Regions from separate parts of the Chryseobacterium sp. CCNWLW53 genome, predicted to be linked through region 3. Evidence: riboswitches for the same ligand, from Rfam matches in the RefSeq annotation. Region 3 holds a riboswitch; each other region holds the start of a gene.
The links. Region 3 has a riboswitch for S-adenosylmethionine ahead of V6R96_RS04240 (TonB-dependent receptor). Riboswitches for the same ligand answer to the same signal wherever they lie in the genome.

Region 1 (3,287 bases), 630 kb from region 3:
CTTCTCCGATAAGAGGATTTGAATAGTAATGACCGTTATAGTTCACCAAATCAACAGAAAAGCTAGTTTTAAATTTCAGCTCCGGAAGGAAAGTAAAATCTAAAAAACCTTTTCCTGAGAAATTGTCTTCTTTATTCTCGTTCTTATCCAGAGGCAGTGTTGCCGCTGCATTTTGATTCTGCAATGCACTTGTAGGCCGGTATTTCCCGAAATCATAAATTCTATTTCCTCCAGCATCCAGCACATAGCTTCCATCTGCATTTCTTTCATAATACGGATAGAAAGACGGAATTACCCTTGCCGCATTAATGATATTGTCTGTTCTCGAATCTGAAGACGGCGGCGCATTCTGAATACTGTTGGTATAGCTTAAATTAGCACCTGCATTCAGCCATTTTTTTACTTCCGAATTAATTTTTAACCTGGTGGAAAATTTTTGAAATCCAGATTCTATAGCAATTCCTTTGTCATCAAGATATCCTAATGAAAAGAAATAATTGCTTTTCTCGCTGCCTCCACTGATATCAAAATCCACCTGGCTTCTGGAAGCTGTTCTTTGAAGAATATCTCTCCAGTCATCATTCCACAATGCTTTTGCTCCGGGAACAAGCTTTCCGTCTGTCCCTACAGGGTTGGGAAAACCAGCTCCGTAAGGATTGATTCCCAAAGCAGTTGTCAGGTTATCACTCGCCATCTGTGCTGCCTGCTGAGAAGTGATCTGTCCCGATTTATACCCGTTTCTCAATGCTTCCCAATACAGCTGAAAATATTGATCCGTGCTTACCTGCTTATAATCCTTTACCGCTCTGCTGGAAAATCCCTGACTGATATTAAAATTGATTCTTGATTCTCCTTTCTTACCAGATTTTGTTGTGATGATAATAATCCCGTTAGCTCCTCTTGAACCATATAATGAACTTGCCGTTGCATCTTTCAAAACACTGATGGATTCAATATCATTGGGGCTGATGGAATTGATGTTTCCGTCAAAAGGAATTCCGTCTACCACATACAACGGATCACTTGAAGCACTTATGGAGCCAACCCCTCTTATTCTCACAGAAGCAGTAGAACCCGGCTGTCCGGAGGCACTTACTGCCTGAATTCCCGGAACCTGCCCCTCCAGCGCTTTTGTAATATTGGTAACCGGTCTGTTATTGATTTTATCACTGGATATGGTAGCTACTGAACCGGTATAACTTGTTCTTTTAGCCTTACCATAAGCAATGACAACCACTTCATCGATTTCCTTTTCGTTAACCGTATCTTTTTTAGTTTGGGTCTGAGCCTGTACGCCCATTATTCCTAAGAAAAATACAGCAACAGGTGGAATCCAAACTTTAGAATTAATTAAATTTTTACTAATCATAATCAATTTTATTTATCATATATTGAAAACTTGCCCTTTGCAGAAAAGACAGCAAAGGGCATCGCTCAATACGATAAACCAAGTGCTTATTTTTCCTTTATAGGCTGAATGTAACACCTTGCCCAGGGCAGGTTGTTAAGATTTCACAGGGTCAGTTCCCTCCATCTTTCTTTATAAGCCGATCGAAATATGTTTGCAAATCTAAAAACAATTAGTCTACAAAACAAGTAGACTTTAAATTTTATTATGAAATATTTCCAAAAATTAACTTAAATTTTATTCAAAACTTAGAATTTCAAAGAGTTATAGAATTACGAAATATTTAAACATGACAAATATCATTACATATAATACAAAGAATCAAAATGGATAATTAGTACAAAAAAAAGTTCTATAATCAAACTAAACTATTTAAATTTATAACATGAAAGTTTTAATTATAAACGGCCCGAACCTTAATTTACTGGGAACAAGAGAACCTGAAATCTATGGAAATATTTCTATGGAGGATTATTTGGAAAAATTAAAAACTGAATTTCCATCTCATGAATTAAGTTATTATCAGTCCAACATTGAAGGAGAGATTATCAACAGGTTACAGGAAGATGACTTTGATGCTTTGGTAATTAATCCCGGAGCCTATACTCATTATTCGTATGCTATCTCGGATTGCCTGAAAAACATCAGAAAACTGAAAATAGAGGTTCATATCAGTAATATTTACAAAAGAGAGGAATTCCGTCAGAAATCTGTTACGGCAGCTAATACGGATGCGGTATTGTCCGGCTTTGGAATGGATGGGTACAGACTAGCGATTTTAAGCTTGAAATAATAAACAGAATTGCAATGTTTTTGGATAAGATGTTTTGGCTCCGCTCAGCATGACATTTCTGATATCATTAAAATAAAAAGCCTCATCGGGTGATGAGGCTTTTGCTGTATTAAGTAGTCTGCTGCTGAAGCTGTGGTCCTGAAACAATTAACTTCTTCCCTTCTTCAGTATCGCAATACTGTTCAAAGTTTTTGATATATCTTGTCGCAAGATCTCTTGCTTTTTCTTCCCATTCTGCAGCACTGCTGTATGTTTCTCTAGGATCCAGGATGCCTTCAGAAACATTTGGAAGCTGTGTAGGAATTTCAAGGTTCATAATCGGAACCTGAGCTTTAGGAGCATTTTCAATAGAACCGTCAATGATTGCATCAATGATTGCTCTGGTATCTTTAAGAGAAATTCTCTTTCCAGTTCCGTTCCATCCCGTATTTACCAGGTAAGCTTTAGCTCCGTGCTCCTTCATTTTTCCGATCAATGTTTTAGAATACATGGTTGGGTGAAGGGTAAGGAAAGCTTCTCCGAACGCAGGAGAGAAAGATGGTTCCGGTTCAGTAATTCCTCTTTCTGTACCCGCCAGTTTGGAAGTGTACCCGCAAAGGAAGTGGTATTGTGCCTGGTTTTCATCTAAAATAGAAACCGGAGGCAATACTCCAAATGCATCGGCAGAAAGATAAACGATCTTTTTAGCATGTCCTGCCTTAGAAGGAAGAACAATTTTGTTGATATGATAAATCGGGTAAGATACTCTTGTATTTTCTGTGATAGATCCGTCTTTATAGTCAGCAATTCCGTTGTTTACCACTACGTTTTCAAGAAGTGCATCTCTTTTGATCGCTCTGAAAATATCCGGTTCTTTTTCTTCTGAAAGGTCAATAACTTTAGCATAACATCCTCCTTCATAGTTGAATACACCATTATTATCCCAACCGTGCTCATCATCACCAATCAGGAATCTCTTAGGATCCGCGGATAAAGTTGTTTTTCCAGTCCCGGAAAGACCGAAGAAAAGCGCTACATCACCTTCTTCACCTACGTTGGCAGAACAGTGCATGGAAGCCATTCCTTTCAATGGAAGGTAATAATTCA
Region 2 (3,287 bases), 770 kb from region 3:
ATGAAACCAGATCAAAACCGTTTTCAGCCAGTGCATGGTAATTTTTCACAAAATCTTTGCTTGCCGTATTATCTACCACGATCAGGTTTTCCAGCTGGTTTTCTTTTGAGAAGTTGATTAATTCCTCAACATTTGACGGATGTTCTGCTGTTAAAACCTCATCATTCCAATTTGTATTAAAACCTTTTTTATTGAATGCAATTTTTCTTGAATTGGCTACTGCAACCACTTTAAGATCTATTTTTTTACGTCTTTTGATTTCTTCAGAAGATTGTAAAACCTGCTCTATTAAAGTCTTGCCTACATTTCCGTGACCAATGATTGCCAAGTGAACGGTCTTAGGCTTTTTGAAAATTTCGGATTCAATGATATTCTTCGTTTTCTCATCCTGGGAAGAGGTAACGACAATATTCACTCTCTTTTCGGCCGCAACCTGGTTGAGAAGAAGTGGAAAGACATTATTTCTGGCTAATTCTGCAAGTACTTTATTGAAATCTTCCGCCACAAACCCAAGTACGGAAACATTATTGATGCTGTAAATCTGTGAAACCTTTCCTGATTTCCTTTCTGCTTCAAACTCATCGATCAGGCAAGTCACTGCTTTTTCTGCATCGGCCTCATTTACCAGAATAGATATTCCGTTTTCAATAGCCTGTTGGGAGATCACTCCTACACTGATGCGCGCCAAAGTAAGCGCTTTAAAAATTCTTCCGTCGATCCCGATTTCACCCAGGAAATCTTCTCCTTCAAATTTGATGATTGATCTGTTCTTTAAAAACTTTATTTCGTTAGCATTTCTCATTCTACAAAATATTTTTTATGATAGTATTTAATTGTTCGTATTCCATTAGGAAGGCATCATGCCCGTGAATTGACTGTATTTCATGATAGAAAACCTCTTTCTTTTTCTCTTTCAGCTGATCAAAGCACATTCGAATTTCTGAAGCGGGAAAAAATAAATCTGTATCTACTGCAATTAAGTGCATTCGGGCACTGATTTTTGTTAACTGCTCTTCTTCAGTGTTCATATTCATCAGCAAGTGATTCATCAGTTTATAGGATTTTAAACTAAATCTTTCGTTTAATGAATTTCCGTGATAAACCAGCCAATCTTCGGACTCTAACCGCTGATTTTTTTGATCGTATCTATTTTGAAATCTGTCATTTAAGGACTGAGGTGTTCTGTAACACAGCATAGCATGAATTCTTGCTTTCTGCAGGGGCTCATCATTTCCGTTCAGTAAAAATTTCTGAACCAGACACTGCGCATGAAGCCAGTCGTGCGTTTTAAAATCGCAGGCAATAGGAATGAAGATCTCCGCCAACTGTGGTTGCTTGGCAAGCATTTCCCACGCAATCCCTCCTCCGAGTGAACCTCCGATAATGGCATACAGATTTTTGATATGTAAAGCTTCAAGCCCTTTCAGGAATATTTCTGCAATATCTGAAGGCGTGAAGTCTTCGTATTCGTCAATTAAAAAATGATCATATCCGTTTCCGGGAATATTGAAACACAGAACGGTATATTGAGTCGTATCAATAACCTGATTTTCACCGATCAGCTTTTTCCACCATCCTTTTTCACCGGAAACATTTGAATTTCCGGTTAAAGCATGATTTACCAATATAACAGGTGCTGTAAACAAGTCTTTCCCGAAGATCTGATAAGTCAACGGGATATGGTATTCCTTCTGGGAATAGGTACGATACGAAAGATTAATATAGTTTAGTTCTGTTTTCAATTCTATTATTTTAATACAATTGAAAATGCCACAGGAATGGCTGAAAAGAACTTCAGTAAGTTATCTGTCCAAAATAAATTGGTAGAACGTAGCACCTTCTCTGCTTGCACAAAGGGTTGCTAAGGTTTCATAGGGTCTAATCCCTCAACCTTTCTTGATAACATTTTCAATATTTGAATGAACGCTCGGCAAAGATAAGTCTTTTCTTTTAAATTTTAAAAGAAAAAATATTTAATATTAAAAAACCGTGTAATAATAAGTGTTTCAAGGCTATGTTAATAATTCTTCAGGCGGAAGGAATTGGAATTATTTTTCAAAAAAACTAACTTCGTACTTGAAAAGTGATGAAATATGACTGTTGAAAAAGAAAGATTACAAGATTCTAAATGGAAAAACTGGGGTCCATACGTCAGCAACCGGCAATGGGGAAATGTACGCGAAGACTACAGCCCGAACGGAAATGCCTGGCATTACGCCAACCATAATAATGCAGAAAGTTATGCCTACCGATGGGGCGAGGAAGGGATCGCTGGAATCTCCGATGTAAAGCAGATTTTCTGTTTTGCCTTTTCCTTTTGGAACAAAAAAGATAAAATTGTAAAAGAGCGCTTTTTTGGTTTAAGCAATCCTCAGGGTAATCACGGAGAGGATATCAAAGAACTCTTTTATTACTTAGATAATACACCTACCCACAGCTATATGAAAATGGTGTATAAATATCCGATCAATGCATTTCCTTACGATGATCTTGTTGCAGAAAATGGTAGGAGAAGCAAAAAGGAACCTGAATATGAGATATTTGATACGGGAATTTTTAATAACGATGAATATTTCGATATTTTCATTGAATATTGTAAGGGAGACCACAATGATATTCTTGCAAGAGTAACAGTTCACAACAGAAGCCGGCAGGATGCTCCCATCGTTATAGCTCCAACCGCCTGGTTCCGAAATAACTGGAAATGGGGTTACAATACATATAAGGGCCAAATGAATGCTTCCTATGACGGATGTATTGATATTAATCACGACAGCATTTCGATCAAAAAACTCTATTCAAGAAATCTTGCGGCTAAAAGTACTTTCTGTGAAAATGAAACCAATACCCCAAAATTATATGGAGCTCCTTATCCGGGAAACACCTATTTTAAAGATGGAATAAATGATCATATCATTTATGGAAGTAATACGGTAAATCCTGAAAAAAGGGGTACCAAAGCATCTTTTATTATTGATGAAATGATTGGAGCGGGACAGTCCAAAATTTTTGATTTCAGGCTATGTCCCGATGAAACAGATGAACCTTTTGATCAATTTGATGAGATCTTCAATACCAGAATTGCCGAGACGGATGAGTTCTACAATGAGATTCAGAGCGAAACGACGAATGAGGATGAAAGGAATGTTCAACGGCAGGCGTTTGCAGGGCTTCTTTGGAACAAACAGTTCTATCATTATAATGTAGGAAAGTGGCTGAAGGGCGATCCGAACTACGAAGCTCCCAGAAACTTCAATGAATATGTTAGAAATACGGAATGGAACCAT
Region 3 (3,287 bases):
TATCCGTCAACTGTTACAAACAGCCTGTTGGCAGGTTTCAGGGTAAGGCCTGCACTGGCATTGACTGATGTTTCTTGTTTTAATTGATCAAATCCAAGCGCTCTGGCTGCATCACTGTCATTCCTGAAAATCCCTTTGGTGACAATTCCCGATCCTGAAGTGGAGATGTCGGCATAGGAATTATTAAAATACTGCTGCTGAAGCGATGGAGCCCTGAAGCCAGTTCCTACTGATGCCCGTATTGCATAATCTTTTACAAATTCATATCTCACGGCCAGTTTTCCATTCAGCGTATTTCCAAAATCCGAATAATTTTCAAATCTTCCTGCCAGATCTATGTTCAATTTTTTAGCGATATCATAAGAAACATCAGCATATACGGCTGTTGAATTCCTGGATTTCTTTAAAGCATTGTCCGGAGAAAAACCGATAAATGATTGTGAGCCGCCATTCCCCTCCACGGTAGATCCGGGAACCGCAGGATTTCCATTGATATCATACCGGGTGTAGGAAGCTTCATCTCCCGGTTTGATCTCGTACTGCTCAAAACGGAATTCTCCCCCAAATGCTATATTAAACTGATTCAGATTTTTAGAAACATCAAGATTCACCGTATTCTGAAGAAAGCTGTGCGCTCCTGCATAAAAGCTCGTTGGAGATTTCGCCCCTAAAGATGCATTATTGGTATTGTCTACATTATAATTGAAAGTATTGCTTCCGAAAGTATTACTTACATCAAGCAACCAGTTGTTAACATTATATTTTGCCCCTACAGCATAAGAAAAGTCGTAAACCTGCGAGTTCAAAGAGGCCTGAAATCCGTTTGGATAGATAGAAGAAACTACATTATCTTTTTCTCCGGGAAGCCTTCTGAAACCGAAGCCTTTTCCTTCTTTAATGCTGAAACCTCCAAAGGAATACAGCTTAAAGCTTTCACTTAAAGGGTATTCAGAATTAAAAAACAACTGGGCCTGCCTGATTTGTGCATCCCCGATTTGAAAATTAAAGTCATCCCTGGTGAGGCCTCGTTCTCTAATAATCTGATCATCAGCAGCTCTGGCCGCGATAGGATCATTAGCAAATTCATAGGCAAAATTATCTCCGAAAATGTCCAGATCATGATTTTGAGTTCTTGTGGTCTTTCCTCTGTGGCTCAATTGCAATGAAAGGTTTATATAACTTTCCTTTTTCCCAAGAGAAGATCCGTAATTGATTCCGGCCTGATAGGTTTCACCATCATTTCTTCCGCTAATTCCATAGGATGCTGAAGCTGATGCTCCTATATCTTTCTTAAGAATAATATTAACTACTCCTGCAATGGCATCAGAACCATATTGTGCAGCTGCCCCGTCTCTTAACACTTCTATCCTGTCAATAGCGATTACCGGAATTGTACTGAGATCTGTTCCTACAGAGCCATTTCCAACGGTATTCTGATAATTGACCAGTGAAGTGGTGTGTCTTCTTTTCCCATTGATGAGTACCAAAACCTGATCCGGCCCCATTCCTCTTAGGCTTACAGGATCAATATGTTCTGTCCCGTCAGATGCTGACTGCCTTACAGAATTAAATGATGGAATCACATAATTCAGCAGATCCTGAACCGTAGTCTGTGGTGCAGATTTCTGCAGCTTTTCTATATTGATAACATCTACGGGAACCGGTGTTTCCAGTTTTGTCCTTTTCGTATTGCGGTTTCCTACGATAATTATATCTTCGATCTGATTTCCTTTTTCCTGTTCCTGTGCGTTCACCAAAACAGCTCCCAGGAGTATAACAGACAGGCTTAACTTTTTCATCTTTGTCCTTATAAATTAATCATAAATATTCCCCACGGACCTCATCCGCAGCTATAAAAGACTTCAAGAAATGGAATTGTTGTCAGAATATTGACTTTTCTCATCTTCCCCAAACTGGGTTGGAATTAGCACCTTTACACTTTTTAGAGTCGTGCAGGTTGCTAAGGTTTCATAGGGCCAAATCCCTCCACCTTTCTTGATAAATCTACTGCAAAAGTAGACTAATATTTTTAATTGGCAAAAATTAGATTTATATATTCTGTAGTGTTTTATAAAAAAGAGGGACGATGTTTATCGTCCCTCTTTTGTTATTTAATAATCATCTTCTGAATGGCAGTGCCTGTTTCAGACCGTAGATGAACCAAATAGGTCCCCGGCGGGTAATTCGCTTTCAATTCATAAGTTCCGTTTTCGGTATTTAATTTAATGGAATCCAATTTTTTACCGCTCATGTCAAAAATAACAATCTCTCCGTTTTTGGCTTTGTGATATATTAATTTTGCCACACCGTTTTTCACAGGATTATCTGCAATCTGAAGCGAGAGTTTATTCGCAGCATTTACATCAGATGCTGACAGTGCCCCTGCGTAATTTCCAAAAATTCTGAACTCTCCCGGTTGTAAGGTAATAGGAGCTGTTGTAGAAGCAATATTAGAAACAGAGTTATCCATCAGGTTCTGCCACTGCCCTGTATAAGGGAAGTAAGGAACAACATTTTGAGCGGCAGTGGTATAATTCGCCAAAACTACCACATTCTTCATTCCCGCTATTGAATTGTCATATACATAAATTCTGGTGATCAGGCCTTCAGGATCGTTGGTAAGATTGTTAGACTCTACAGTATATGTTTTGGATTTGAAAACCGGATAGGTATTTCTGATATTGATAATTTTAGCCCAAGTATCATACACTGCTTTTCTGTTGGCGTTGGTATCATATCCTAAAGTAAAGGCAACAGGCTTTTCATCAATTCTGCATCCATCATTGATGGTACCATCTGCGCATCGGTTGATACTGAATTCATATCCCAACTCTCCAAACTGCCAGATCATTTTCGGACCAGGAATGGTAAAGAATGTTGCTCCGAAAGTTTTCATTCTTTCAAGAGCAGTGTTCAGATTGGTAACGTTGTAATTTCCATTAACCGCACCATACGCAAGGTTTTTAAACATTAATCTTTCTTCATCGTGACTTTCCCCATATCCTACAGCATGCATATTGGTAAACCCATGAAGACTGTGGTTCATTCTGTCATAGTTACTGTTTTCCTTATAGCCCATTGTATTTTGGTTGTAAGGCTCAGTCTGCTTATTCCAAAGCATTATCCCTTTTCCTTCGGCAATTCTATAGTTGGCCCACTGTTGCTCTTCTGCATCGGTTCCCAAATGTTCGAAGATCATATAGGAATTCGGATCAATACCCCACTGTTTATCAGCATAATATTTAAGAACATCTACCCTGTCTTGCTGATATGCATTAGTACAGGCT

Region 1: linked by a shared signal. The riboswitch ahead of V6R96_RS01315 (TonB-dependent receptor) and the one ahead of V6R96_RS04240 (TonB-dependent receptor) in region 3 are both predicted to bind S-adenosylmethionine.
Region 2: linked by a shared signal. The riboswitch ahead of V6R96_RS00595 (alpha/beta fold hydrolase) and the one ahead of V6R96_RS04240 (TonB-dependent receptor) in region 3 are both predicted to bind S-adenosylmethionine.

The regions. Positions count from the first base shown of each region.
Region 1 is NZ_JBAOJR010000001.1:270,209-273,495, forward strand. It holds gene V6R96_RS01315 (TonB-dependent receptor) at 1-1,369, opposite strand, end outside; SAM riboswitch class I at 1,453-1,549, opposite strand; gene V6R96_RS01320 (type II 3-dehydroquinate dehydratase) at 1,794-2,201, shown strand; gene pckA (phosphoenolpyruvate carboxykinase (ATP)) at 2,311-3,287, opposite strand, start outside.
Region 2 is NZ_JBAOJR010000001.1:128,813-132,099, forward strand. It holds gene V6R96_RS00590 (ACT domain-containing protein) at 1-802, opposite strand, end outside; gene V6R96_RS00595 (alpha/beta fold hydrolase) at 804-1,742, opposite strand; SAM riboswitch class I at 1,800-1,906, opposite strand; gene V6R96_RS00600 (MGH1-like glycoside hydrolase domain-containing protein) at 2,094-3,287, shown strand, end outside.
Region 3 is NZ_JBAOJR010000001.1:898,983-902,269, reverse strand. It holds gene V6R96_RS04240 (TonB-dependent receptor) at 1-1,799, opposite strand, end outside; SAM riboswitch class I at 1,897-2,005, opposite strand; gene V6R96_RS04235 (alpha-amylase family glycosyl hydrolase) at 2,108-3,287, opposite strand, start outside.